DNA from 3 places in the Vibrio nigripulchritudo genome. Region 1 is predicted to be linked to each of the others. Evidence: predicted binding sites of a transcription regulator. Region 1 holds the regulator's gene; each other region holds the start of a gene.

Region 1 (4,483 bases):
TAGCTCAGACGCTTCATCAATTCATCTCGCCTGTCTTGAGGAATGACAGACCAATGAGTTCCTTTGATAGCACCTTCAAGTGCCCATAGAAGCTCAAGCCCCACATCACTAGAATGTGTTTGCTTGATGGCTTTATAAGCTTCTACTGAACCATAATCCTGCAATTCTTGAACAGAGGATATACCTGCTTTTTTAAGCATTCGTTCAGTGCCCAAACGCAGGTTTGGCAGATCTTTAAGGCGAGTGGGTTTAGTCTCGGCTTGCTTCTGCTTTTCAGTTCTCGCAACTTTGAGTGCTTGCGATGCTTTTTCGATGATGTCGTCAGTATTTTCCCAGCTGATTTCTGGGAGGGCAAAATACTTGGTGACGACCGGGAATCCACGCTTTTTGTAAACGTAAGGCTTTAGACCTTGTTGCTCGAACTTTTGAGCACTTTTTGAGTCAGCTCTGATATGTAACGTGTTTTGAACTACTAAGGCGAACATAGTGTCGTCGGCAAAAATGCCAAAACCACCAAACATTGAACGTGATTTAATCGTCCCTAATGGTTCAAATAGCTTCAATGAGTTTTTAAGTATTGGTTTATCCATGCTGTACTGTCTCGGCTAAAGAAGTTATGCCACTACTAAGTTCAGGTCCGAGAAAAAATAGCAAAGTGATGCAGCCAGATGTCAGAGTTCGGTTAACTCTGGAAAAGAAGTATGCATATTTGCCATCGGCAACCCCGCTACCATTTGGATTTTTTATACATCCATTTAGGCCGGAAGCTTTGCGTCCCACTTTTTCAAATGGTTTGCCCTGTGCGTGACAGTAAAATCATAGAGAAAAAATTGAACAAGAATCACATCGAGATGCCTCTAGTGTGATCTTAATCCAAAAAATAAATGCATAGATATAAATATTGTTTCTTATTTGACCAAAAACGCAAAAAGCCTGGATTATAACCAGGCTTTATTAGAATTAACTAAATCAATTTAACTTTTTAACAGAACTTCGCTCTATGATCTCCGGATGCATTTCGAAGATTCTCTTATCATGCTCTTTGTCTTTGATTCGCTGAAGTAAGATTTCAAATGCGGTTTTCCCGACACGACGTTTTGGCTGGTGAACGGTAGTCAGGGGAGGGGAGAAATACCCAGACAGTTCAATGTTGTCGTAACCGATGATTGATATGTCATCAGGAACACGCAAACCATTCTCCTGCAAACGGCTAATCACACCTAGTGCCATAAGGTCGTTAAAACAGAACACAGCAGTTGGGCGTTTGTCCATTGCTAGGATCTTGTCTGCTGCGATAACGGCTGTGTCACACTCAAAGTTACCCACAAGAATTCGTTCTTGGTTGAACTCCACGCCAAATTCATTCAGTGCGCGTTTGTAACCTTCAACACGCTCGATACACGCCACCTTTTCTTCGTGACCAGTTAAACAAGCAATGTCAGTGTGACCATTTTCGAGCAAATACTTGGTTGCCAGATAGCCCCCTTCTTCGGAGTTATCAATAATCTTATCAGCCTGAGAACTTTCAGGACCCCAGTCCATGATGACCTTAGGAATAGAGGCATGTGCATCCAGCATTTCGCGAAGATCTTCAGTCAGATCAGAACACATGACTAAGATGCCATCGACGCGTTTTTCTGCCAGCATACGGATGTAGTCGCGTTGCTTTTCGTAGATACCACCAGTGTTACATAAAATGAGTGTGTAGCCTTGTCGGTAACAGTAGCTTTCTACACCATCAACAACCTCGGCAAAAAACGGGTTGCTTGATTGTGTAACCAACATTCCTATCGTTCGTGTGGTATTGCATTTTAGGCTTCGCGCTACTGCACTTGGTGCGTAGTTCAGTTCATCGACTGCTTTTTTTACTTTTTCTTGTGTGGCTTCAGCGACAAAGCGAGTTTTGTTAATAACGTGGGATACCGTTGTAGTCGATACTCCGGCTAGTCGTGCGACATCTTTAATTGTGGCCATAAAACAAATATCCTGTAGAGCCTGGCTGAGAGGTAAAATCAAAATTCAGCGGGCGGATTTTAATTGTATTATTTAAATTCGGCTAAAAACACAAAAACCGCTATTAAAACAGCGGCTTAGGTTAAACATTTCAGCGATTTCATATTTTATCGTTTGCGATCACGATCTTAGTCTTTAATTCGGCATTAGACAATGGACGGATTCGTAAAAATTTATACCAAGTGTCACATTTATGAAGATAACGAATTCGAATTAAGCAACTAGGTTTATATCTCATGTATTATCACCAAATATCTCGCAGTGGCTTTGGTATACCTATTCTCCAGCTATGTAATCGCAGTCCAATCGGATGAAGTCTATTAAAAGCTGAGAAACAGAGGCATAGAAACCAAAGTCATCATACTTTTGACAGTTTTCATTAAACTGTGGCAGCCATGTCATAAGATGTGTTTCAATAAAATCTTTCTGTTCCAACAGTGCTTTTTCAAGCGCTTCTTCATTGAGAATTTCGTTTGATTTAACAATCAAATTACCTAGGAAATCTAATTGAATTGCAAGGTGATCGGCAGGCTCTTTGAACCCTTCCATCATCGCGATGTTTTTTTCAAGCAATAGCGCTTCCATCTGTCTGGTTGGTTCGCCATTTAACAGACCTGAGTGGTAAATGGATGCGTAGGGCAGTGCCGCGTGCTTATCGGTGGTCAGGAACAACCCACAAAAATCAGCCGCAAGCTCCAGCCTTGCATCTTCGCGGTCTTGCAGTTTATTCAACGCTTCGATCAAGCGTGTAGCTGCTGAGTTGAGCGCACTGTTTTCTGCCAAGCCACCAATAAAACCCCGAATTTCAGCAGTTTGATATTTCGCAAGTTCTTCATCACTCATCTCACGAGCAAATAAACTCGATAGCCACCAATATATTTCCGCTCGCTTCTCATTGAATAATTTGGTTTCTTGCATGGCGTTAACACTCCGGACGAAATAGATGACGCAATTTTAACGGATAAAAATGAACAGAACTATTCCAAAGAATGGCGAAAAATGAAAGGAAATAGAGGATTGTTAACAGGAACGGATAGGTTGTTTTGAATCAATAAAAGTTAGGAAATTAACTCGATTTTAGTGAATTCGCTAGAAATGTAACGATTTGTGAATAGAATATAAAGAGTCGCAAATAAACTGTGGCGAGTTTGTCTTTTTTTCAATTATAACGACGAACAAATTAAACCTTATAAATACAAAAGAAAGTGGTGTAAATGAGCTATCACGTATTAGTCGTAGAAGACGATGTGGTTACCCGAAGTAAATTGGTGGGATATTTCCAGAATGAAGGCTATCAGGTGAGTGAAGCTGAAAGTGGAGAACAAATGCGTTCTGCACTGACAGAAAACTCGGTTGATTTGGTCATGCTGGACATCAACCTACCAGGTGAAGACGGGCTGATGCTAACTCGTGAACTACGTAGCCAATCTGATATAGGGATCATTCTCGTCACAGGACGCACGGATAGCATTGATAAAATCGTTGGGCTCGAAATGGGTGCTGATGATTATGTGACAAAACCTTTTGAATTACGCGAGCTGTTGGTTCGAGTGAAGAACCTATTGTGGAGAATTTCTGCAGCGCGACATGTACCAGCACGAGCCGATCAGAAAGAAGAATCTGGTCAGCTCATTCGATTTGGTGAATGGACATTCGACATTCAACGTCGGGCGTTGAGCAAAAATGGTGAGCCTGTAAAACTCACTAAAGCAGAGTATGAATTACTGGTTGCTTTGTCTTCTCATCCTAACAAGGTGTTAAGTCGTGAACGTATTTTGAATATGATCAGTCATCGAGTTGATGCACCAAATGATCGTACGATAGATGTTCTGATCAGAAGAATGAGAGCCAAAATGGAATTCGACCCGAAGAACCCACAAATCTTTGTGACGGTTCACGGAGAAGGTTACATGTTTGCTGGGGACTAAGTTCGAACGTTCAATATGATAAACAAAAAAACCGAGGTTAAAGCCTCGGTTTTTTAATTTCATAATTTCAAAGCACTTAGGATGCTTCGTTTAACTGAGCATTTGAGTTGGTTGCAAAATCACGAAGGGTTTGCCACCAAAGCCCTAAACGCTCATGCCAATAGGTTTCGGTCCATTCTAGGTACTTAGCTTGTGGTCGGTATTTGTTCCAAGGCAACATCGCACCGTTGGAAGCTAGGAAATTGGTTGGGGCAGGGGTGGGGTCCATACCTGCATCATGAAATTCACGCAATGCTCGCGTCATATGGCTGGCAGATGTCACCAGAACGAGCTTCTTATTATTAACGAATACCGAGGCTTGTCTGGCTTCTTCCCAAGTGTCTTTTGCTGTTTCCAGTAAGATAATATCGGGCTTGGCAACGCCAAGAGCGAGTGCGACCTTAGCCATCATACGTGCATTGCTGATTTCAGACCCACCAGCATAGCCAGATAAAATGAGCTTCGCTCCGGGGTACATGCGTAAAATACGAATACCCTCTGAA
Region 2 (4,483 bases), 1.5 Mb from region 1:
AATAGGCTGGTCTTCTGTCAGCTCAAAAGCAAGTGCCAGAGAAGGGTAGAGGCGCTGGGAAAGTGACAACTCTACAGAATCCGCCATCGTCAGTGCCAGTTCGCCTTTGTAGACCTTTTGAAGGAGATCATTCACATCGGCATCGTTTTCATCTCGGTAAACGAGCCCGGGTTTTTCTTTTTGCAGTGCTTTTAACGTGCGTTCAAAGTGAGAATCTTTCACCACGACAATAGGGATTTGTTTGTCGACGAGCTGGTCGACATTACGTGGTCGCCAGGAACCTTTTTTATACACCACTTGCTGAGAAACGTAGTAGTAAGCGGGACCTGCTCTAAACAACTTTAATCTGTCTGGGGTCTGGCTCAGACCTGCGGCAATCATGTCAATTTCGCCACGCTCTAACGCCGGGAACAATTCAGCTAAACGATAGGCAGGTTTCATTTCAAGTTTTACGCCCAATTCGTCAGCAAATCGCTTCGCCAGTTCGAAATCCAACCCGGTTGGACCATCAGGACCAATGTAATAAGAGAGTTGGTTATTTAGAGTTCCGACTCTCAACGTACCTCTTTCGCGAACTTTTTCCAGTTCACTTTTAGGGTTCGATTCTATCTGACAGCCAGCCAGCACAAGGCTGAAAAGGGAGAAAAGTGTTAATCGCCTTAACCAAACTAACGGGGCAAAATTACTCAAAGTGACATACTCATATTAAAGCTGAGCCCTCTTTATATCAAAGCAGGTCAGTAGGGCAAAGTCAGATGCTCAAAAAGAATTAAAAAGCGCGAGCTGGTGGATGAAAGTTCATTCAGCTACGTAACCGAAGTCAGAATTGAGAGGCGTCTGAAACCACGTGCGACAAAAAAAGACGCAAACGGTTGCTATTTGTGGTTACGTCACAAATTTTTTCCTCTATAATACGCCCGCAAAAGCGAGGTGAAATTGGTATGAGTTTTTGAGTTGATTTTAACTCATTGAATTTATTGCAATATCACCTTAACTAACTGCATAAGAGACCTAAGCACATGAGAATTTTGCGTGGCTCCCCAGCTCTTTCTGAGTTTTGTGTTAACAAATTACTTGAACTTTGTCGTGAGCAAAGCCTGCCAGTAACAGGTATTTACGCTGAGTTTATGCACTTTGCTGACCTGACAGCGGATCTAGATGCGTCTGAACTCGACAAGCTAGAAAAACTGCTGACTTACGGTCCAACGATCGAAGAGCACGAGCCAGAAGGTCTTCTACTTCTTGTGACTCCACGTCCGGGTACTATTTCTCCTTGGTCTTCTAAATCCACGGATATCGCCATCAACTGTGGTCTTGAGAAAGTAAAACGTCTTGAGCGCGGCACGGCTTATTACATTGAAACGTCAGCTGAACTGTCTGACGAGCAAACTCAGGCAGTCAAAGCACTGATTCACGATCGCATGATGGAATCTGTGTTCACTGATCTTGAAGCAGCATCTGCATTGTTCACGGTTGCAGAGCCTGCGCCAGTGGCTCACGTTGATATCTTAGCGGGTGGTCGAGCGGCGCTTGAAGAAGCAAACGTTTCTCTTGGTCTTGCCCTTGCAGAAGACGAAATCGACTACTTAGTGGAAAACTTCACTAAGCTGGGTCGTAACCCTAATGACATCGAGCTGATGATGTTTGCACAGGCGAACTCAGAGCACTGTCGCCACAAAATCTTTAATGCAGACTGGACTATCGATGGCGAACAGCAAGATAAGTCTCTGTTTAAGATGATCAAGAACACCTTCGAGACTACGCCAGATCACGTACTGTCTGCTTACAAAGACAACGCAGCGGTAATGACAGGTTCAAAAGTCGGTCGTTTCTTCCCAAATCCTGAAACTCGCCAGTACAACTACCATCACGAAGATGCTCATATCCTGATGAAGGTAGAAACACACAACCACCCAACAGCAATTTCTCCTTGGCCGGGCGCTTCTACAGGTTCAGGTGGTGAAATCCGTGACGAAGGCGCTACGGGTATTGGTGGCAAACCAAAAGCGGGTCTTGTTGGATTCACAACGTCTAACCTGCGTATTCCTGGTTACGAACAACCTTGGGAAACTGATTTCGGTAAGCCGGGTCGTATCGTTAACGCTCTGGACATCATGCTAGAAGGTCCACTCGGTGGCGCAGCGTTCAACAACGAATTTGGTCGTCCTAACCTGTTGGGCTACTTCCGTACTTACGAAGAAAAAGTGACTTCTCACGCGGGTGAAGAAGTACGTGGTTACCACAAGCCGATCATGATTGCCGGTGGTATGGGTAACATTCGCGATGAGCACGTTCAGAAGAAAGAAATCCCAGTAGGTGCGAAACTTATCGTACTGGGTGGTCCTGCGATGAACATCGGTCTTGGTGGCGGTGCGGCTTCTTCTATGGCTTCAGGTCAATCGGCAGAAGACCTGGATTTTGCTTCTGTACAGCGTGAAAACCCAGAGATGGAGCGTCGTTGTCAGGAAGTGATTGACCGTTGTTGGCAGTTGGGTGAAAACAACCCAATCGCATTTATCCACGATGTGGGCGCTGGCGGTATCTCAAACGCACTGCCAGAGTTATGTGACGATGGTGAGCGTGGCGGTAAGTTCCAGCTACGCGACGTTCCTAATGATGAGCTGAGCATGAGCCCGCTTGAAATCTGGTGTAACGAATCACAAGAGCGCTATGTAATGGCGGTCGCACCAGAAAACATGGAAACTTTTGATGCTATCTGTAAGCGTGAACGTGCTCCTTATGCGGTAGTGGGTGAAGCAACTGAAGAGCGCCACCTAACGCTGGAAGATTCACACTTCGACAACACGCCTATTGATATGCCAATGGACATCTTGTTAGGTAAAACGCCTAAGATGCACCGTGAAGCCATTACGCTTAAAGTGGATAGCCCAGCTATCGCACGTGACGGCATCGAACTGAACGAAGCGGCGGATCGTGTTCTTCGTCTTCCTACCGTGGCAGAAAAAACATTCCTTATCACCATTGGCGACCGCACCGTAACGGGCTTGGTTGCTCGTGACCAAATGGTTGGTCCTTGGCAGGTTCCAGTGGCGAACTGCGCAGTAACGGCGGCAAGCTACGATTCTTACCACGGTGAAGCGATGTCGATGGGTGAGCGTACACCAGTTGCACTGCTTGACTTCGGCGCGTCTGCTCGTTTAGCAGTAGGTGAGTCACTAACGAACATTGCAGCGACAGACATCGGCGACATCAAACACATCAAACTGTCCGCAAACTGGATGTCTCCAGCGGGTCACCCTGGCGAAGATGCTGGTCTTTACGAAGCAGTAAAAGCAGTGGGTGAAGAGCTATGTCCGACACTAGGTCTGACTATCCCTGTGGGTAAAGATTCTATGTCGATGAAGACTAAGTGGAATGAAAACGGTGAGGACAAAGAAGTCACTTCGCCACTTTCACTGGTTATCACGGCATTTGGTCGTGTGGAAGACGTACGTAAGACAGTCACTCCGCAGCTACTAACAGACAAAGGTGAATCATCTTTGGTTCTGGTCGACCTGGGTAACGGTAAGAACCGTTTAGGTGCAACAGCACTGGCACAGGTATACAAACAGTTGGGTGACAAGCCTGCTGATGTAGACAACGCTGAGCAACTAAAAGGCTTCTTCGACGCAATGCAGACCCTTGTCCGTGAAGACAAGCTGGTGGCATACCACGATAAAGGCGACGGTGGCTTGTTTGTCACCCTAGCGGAAATGGCATTCGCAGGTCATTGTGGTGTTCGAGCGAATATTGCAGAACTTGGCGAAGATGTACTGGCAGCGCTATTTAATGAAGAACTGGGTGCCGTGGTTCAGGTTAAGAACGATGACTTGGATGCAGTGCTTTCTACTCTGGCTGCGAATGGCTTGGAGACATGCTCTCACGTTATCGGTAGTGTTGAAGATTCTGACGACTTTGTTATCACTTCAGGTGATACAGTTGTGCTTGAGCGTTCACGCACAGAGCTGCGTACTATCTGGGCAGAGACAACGCACAAGATGCAAGGTCTCCGTGATAACCCTGCCTGTGCAGACCAAGAATTCGAAGCGAAGAAAGACAACTCAGACCCAGGTCTGAACGTCAAACTGAGCTACGACGTGAATGAAGACATCGCTGCACCATACATTGCGAAAGGCGCTAAACCTAAGATGGCAATCCTGCGTGAGCAGGGCGTTAACTCTCACGTTGAAATGGCTGCGGCGTTTGATCGTGCTGGTTTTGAAGCGACTGATATTCACATGAGCGACATCCTGACTGGTAAAGCAGTACTGGATGAGTACAACGGTCTTGTGGCGTGTGGTGGTTTCTCTTACGGTGACGTGTTAGGCGCAGGTGAAGGCTGGGCGAAATCCATCCTGTTCAACGGTCAGGCACGCGAGCAGTTTGAAGGCTTCTTCAAGCGTGAAGACACCTTCTCTCTTGGTGTGTGTAATGGCTGTCAGATGCTTTCAAACCTGAAAGAACTGATTCCTGGTGCTGACTT
Region 3 (4,483 bases), 370 kb from region 1:
AGAGCAGAAGAAAGACCCATTCTTCAACAAGGTTTGGGCAGATCTAACGCAATTCCGCGCCAACTACAAAGTGTGGTCTGACAAAGCATTTTTACCAAGAACTGGTGAGTAATCCCCTTTTTGAAGTACACCCAAATCGCATGAACAGCGATTTGGGTGAGATGTATTGGTTTTTGATAAAAAGGCAATTGCAGTGAACCACACTAGAACGTCTCTGCCTGCTCGAACCTCGAACAGGATAGACAAGTTTGTAAAACATTTAAGTTATGGCATCGCCTGGGTATACGTCCTTCTGGTCATCGTCATTCTGGTTCAGGTTGTGATGAGAAAAGGGTTCTCACATGGTCTGATCGCATTGGAAGAGCTACAGTGGCATCTGTATGCTTTGGGCGTCTTATTTGGTCTGGCTTACGCTGAAACCACCAATTCACACGTTCGCGTAGACATCTTGTATCAGCACTTTAGCCCAAGAGCGAAAGCCTGGATTGAGATCATTGGCATTTCGTTGTTTCTTTTCCCTTTTGTATTCGTAGTGTTTATTCATTCACTGGATTTTGTATACGAATCGTGGCGGGTAAGCGAACGCTCTAACGCGCCATCTGGTCTGCCCTTCCGTTGGCTGATTAAATCAGCCATCCCGCTTGCTGTTGTTCTTCTCGCTTTAGCCGGTCTCTCTAAAATTCTGCGCTCTTTTGCACAGCTTCAATCAGGAGGGGCTCATGGAAATTAATGAAATACTTATCCTCGCGATGTTCGGGAGTTTTATTTTATTACTCTTTTTGGGGATTCCAGTGGCCTGGGTACTGGGCGGAATTGGGATCATCTTTGCTGGGATTGCTTATTATTCTGACATCTATCTGGACACAGTCACCGGGCTCGATTTTCAAACTCTGGGACTACTGGTTAATCGCCTCTATAAGATCATGGATAACTGGATTCTGGTCGCGCTCCCAATGTTCATATTCATGGGTAACATGCTCGACAAGTCTGGGGTTGCGGACCGTTTAATGCTTTCCATGCAGGCGATGTTTGGCAAGGTTCATGGCGGTCTTGCGATTACCGTTGTATCCATCGGCATCATCTTGGCTGCTTCTACAGGCATTATTGGCGCTTCGGTTGTTCTGCTTGCCATGATGGCGCTGCCATCTATGTTAAAACAAGGCTACAACAAACCACTGGCGCTCGGAACCATTGCCTCTGCTGGGTGTTTAGGCATTCTGATTCCGCCCTCGATCATGTTGGTGATCATGGCAGATCAACTGGGGTTGTCAGTGGGCGACCTATTTATGGCAGCGGTCTTCCCGGGTCTGGCACTTGGTTCCATGTACATCCTATACCTTCTGGCTTACGGCATGTTCAGACCGAAATCATTGCCACTGCCTGATACCGCAGAAAGAGTCTCCTTTGCGATTGTTTGGCAGGTCATCAAAGCGGTGATCCCTACCCTGCTTCTGATTGTTGCAGTACTGGGCTCTATTTTCGCGGGTATTGCAACCCCTACTGAAGCCTCCGGTGTTGGAGCAGCGGGGGCAACCCTACTGGCAATTTACTATCGCAAATTCTCTCTTGCCATTCTTAAGGAAGTCACACTAGAGAGTTACAAAACAACGGCTTACATCTTCGCCATTTTCATTGGTGCGACTTGTTTCTCTTTGGTGTTAAGGGAATTAGGAGGGGATGAATTCATAGAGAGCCTTTTTCAGCAACTGCCTTTTGGCCCCTACGGCATAGTCGCTTTCATACTTTTGATGGTGTTTCTGCTGGGCTTCTTTCTTGATTGGATCGAAATTACGTTAATCATTCTGCCCCTTCTTGCCCCAGTAGTGACAGGGTTGGATCTCAACATCGGTGAGTTCGCAGGCATTGATGATTCGACTACGGTTTGGTTCGTGATGTTAGTAGCGATGACTCTCCAGACCAGCTTTTTAACACCCCCAGTGGGATTTGCTCTGTTCTACTTAAAAGGAGTGTGTCCCCCTGAAATCAAGCTTTCTGAAATATACAAAGGCGTGGTGCCATTTATCATTCTTCAGCTAATTGCGCTTCTACTGATTCTGTTCTGGCCGAGTGTGGCTCTTTGGTTGCCTTCGGTCGCATACAACTAGGAAGAGAACAGCTTCCAGAGCTTTAACTCCGCTTGCACCCGAGTTGGTGCTCTTTGTAGGCCCCCAACTGATTCATTCAATTGGGGGTATTTTTATGCGGTTTTGGTAGGGTCTGCTGACTCTAAACTGGAAAAGGAGACGAGGTTATTTAGTACCAAAAATCTTGTCACCCGCATCACCCAAGCCTGGGACAATGTAACCTTTGTCGTTCAGCTTCTCGTCGATGGCAGCCGTGTAAAGCTCAACGTCTGGGTGTGCTTTTTTCAGTGCTTCGATACCTTCTGGCGCCGCAACCAGAACCAGAACTTTAATAGCCTTACAGCCTTTTTCTTTCAGAAGGTCGATAGTAGCGATCATCGAGCCACCCGTTGCCAGCATTGGGTCAACAACCAAGGCAATACGCTCATCGATGTTGGATGCAAGCTTGTTGAAGTATGGTACTGGCTCCAGTGTTTCCTCATCTCGGTAAATACCGACGACACTGATACGCGCACTAGGCATGTGCTCTAGTACACCGTCCATCATACCCAGACCTGCACGAAGGATTGGTACCACGGTGACCTTCTTACCTTTAATTTGATCAACTTCTACCGGACCATTCCAACCTTCAATGGTGACGCGCTCCATTTCGAAATCCGCGGTTGCTTCGTAAGTAAGCAGGCTGCCTACCTCAGTAGCGAGCTCACGAAAACGTTTAGTGCTGATGTCACCTTCTCGCATTAAACCCAGTTTGTGTTTAACTAACGGGTGTTTTACTTCAACAACTTTCATTTCCAACTCCGACAATTTTTAAATAAACCTTGGGATTATACCGAACTGGTCGGAATAGTTACAGAGCTGCATCTCTTTTCCCTCCAACCCTAATTGACCGAAAAATCAATCACTATCCAGCCTTTACAGGGCTTGATTTAAGCGACGAAAACGCGAAGAAAAAAAACTGCGCAAACGTTTTCCTTTTCTTTTCAACCCCTGTTAGAATAGCGCCGTTTTTCACATCCAACCTATGACGAGGACATCCCCGTGAGTGGTAACAACTCTTCTCTTAGTTATAAAGACGCTGGTGTAGATATTGATGCTGGTAATGCTCTGGTAGACCGAATTAAAGGTGTGGTTAAGCGCACTCGTCGCCCTGAAGTAATGGGCGGAATCGGTGGCTTTGGCGCACTTTGCGAATTGCCAACAAAATACAACGAACCAGTGCTTGTATCTGGCACAGATGGCGTGGGCACAAAGCTTCGCCTTGCATTGGATATGAAAAAACACGACACCATTGGTATCGACTTGGTTGCTATGTGTGTGAACGACCTTATCGTTCAAGGCGCTGAGCCTCTGTTCTTCCTGGACTACTACGCAACAGGTAAGCTGGACGTAGACACAGCAGCAGATGTTGTTGCTGGTATAGGTGAAGGCTGTGTGCAAGCAGGCTGTGCGTTAATTGGCGGTGAAACGGCTGAAATGCCGGGCATGTACGAAGGCGAAGATTATGATGTTGCTGGCTTCTGTGTTGGTGTCGTAGAAAAATCTGAAGTAATCGACGGTACGAAAGTTGCGGCTGGCGATGCACTGATTGCTGTCGGTTCTAGCGGTCCTCACTCAAACGGTTACTCTCTGATCCGTAAGATTCTTGAAGTTTCAAATGCCGATTTGAACGAAGAGCTGAACGGTCGCACGATCGGCGAGCAATTGCTTGAGCCAACCAAAATTTACATCAAATCAGCACTTAAGATGATTGCAGAGCATGACATCCATGCTATCTCTCACATCACAGGTGGTGGTTTCTGGGAAAACATCCCACGCGTTCTACCTGAAGGCACTAAAGCCGTTGTCGATGGCAACAGCTGGGAATGGCCGGCAATTTTCTCTTGGCTACAAGAAAAAGGTAACGTTGAAACACACGAAATGTACCGCACATTCAACTGTGGTGTTGGTCTGATTGTTGCGCTACCAAAAGACCAGGCTGATGCAGCGGTTGAGCTGTTGAAAGCCGAAGGCGAAAACGCTTGGGTTATCGGTGAAATCGCATCGGCTGAAGCTGGTGAAGAGCAAGTAGAGATTCGCTAAGCAATGAAAAACATCGTTGTCTTAATTTCCGGTAATGGCAGTAATCTTCAGGCAGTGATTGATGCCTGTGAAAACCAGAGCATTGACGGAAAAATTAGCGCGGTTTTTTCCAACAAGGCTGACGCTTACGGGCTGGAAAGAGCGGCACAGAGTGGGATTGATGCTCACTCTGTGAACCCCAAGGAATTTGAATCTCGCGAGCTGTTTGATTTGGCTTTAATGGCTGAAATCGATAAGTATCAACCGGATTTGATCATTCTCGCTGGCTACATGCGTATTTTGAGCGAAGAGTTTGTTCGCCACTACATGGGCAAGAT

The links. Region 1 encodes PurR, which represses purine synthesis genes. Its sites were predicted from a motif close to TNANGNAAACGTTTNCNTNA; they were not measured.
Region 2: a site for PurR is predicted at 861-880, ahead of purL (phosphoribosylformylglycinamidine synthase). Genes of this name have one in related genera too.
Region 3: a site for PurR is predicted at 3,043-3,062, ahead of purM (phosphoribosylformylglycinamidine cyclo-ligase). Genes of this name have one in related genera too.

Annotation. Positions count from the first base shown of each region.
Region 1 covers NZ_AP027049.1:1,425,571-1,430,053, forward strand. The annotation lists gene QMG91_RS06750 (TfoX/Sxy family DNA transformation protein) at 1-590, opposite strand, end outside; cyclic di-GMP riboswitch class I at 715-808, opposite strand; gene purR (HTH-type transcriptional repressor PurR) at 970-1,974, opposite strand; gene torD (molecular chaperone TorD) at 2,290-2,931, opposite strand; gene torR (two-component system response regulator TorR) at 3,228-3,941, shown strand; gene elyC (envelope biogenesis factor ElyC) at 4,018-4,483, opposite strand, start outside.
Region 2 covers NZ_AP027049.1:2,937,601-2,942,083, reverse strand. The annotation lists gene mltF (membrane-bound lytic murein transglycosylase MltF) at 1-690, opposite strand, end outside; gene purL (phosphoribosylformylglycinamidine synthase) at 1,020-4,483, shown strand, end outside.
Region 3 covers NZ_AP027049.1:1,057,663-1,062,145, reverse strand. The annotation lists gene QMG91_RS05115 (TRAP transporter substrate-binding protein) at 1-112, shown strand, start outside; gene QMG91_RS05110 (TRAP transporter small permease subunit) at 194-730, shown strand; gene QMG91_RS05105 (TRAP transporter large permease) at 720-2,105, shown strand; gene upp (uracil phosphoribosyltransferase) at 2,250-2,876, opposite strand; gene purM (phosphoribosylformylglycinamidine cyclo-ligase) at 3,126-4,166, shown strand; gene purN (phosphoribosylglycinamide formyltransferase) at 4,170-4,483, shown strand, end outside.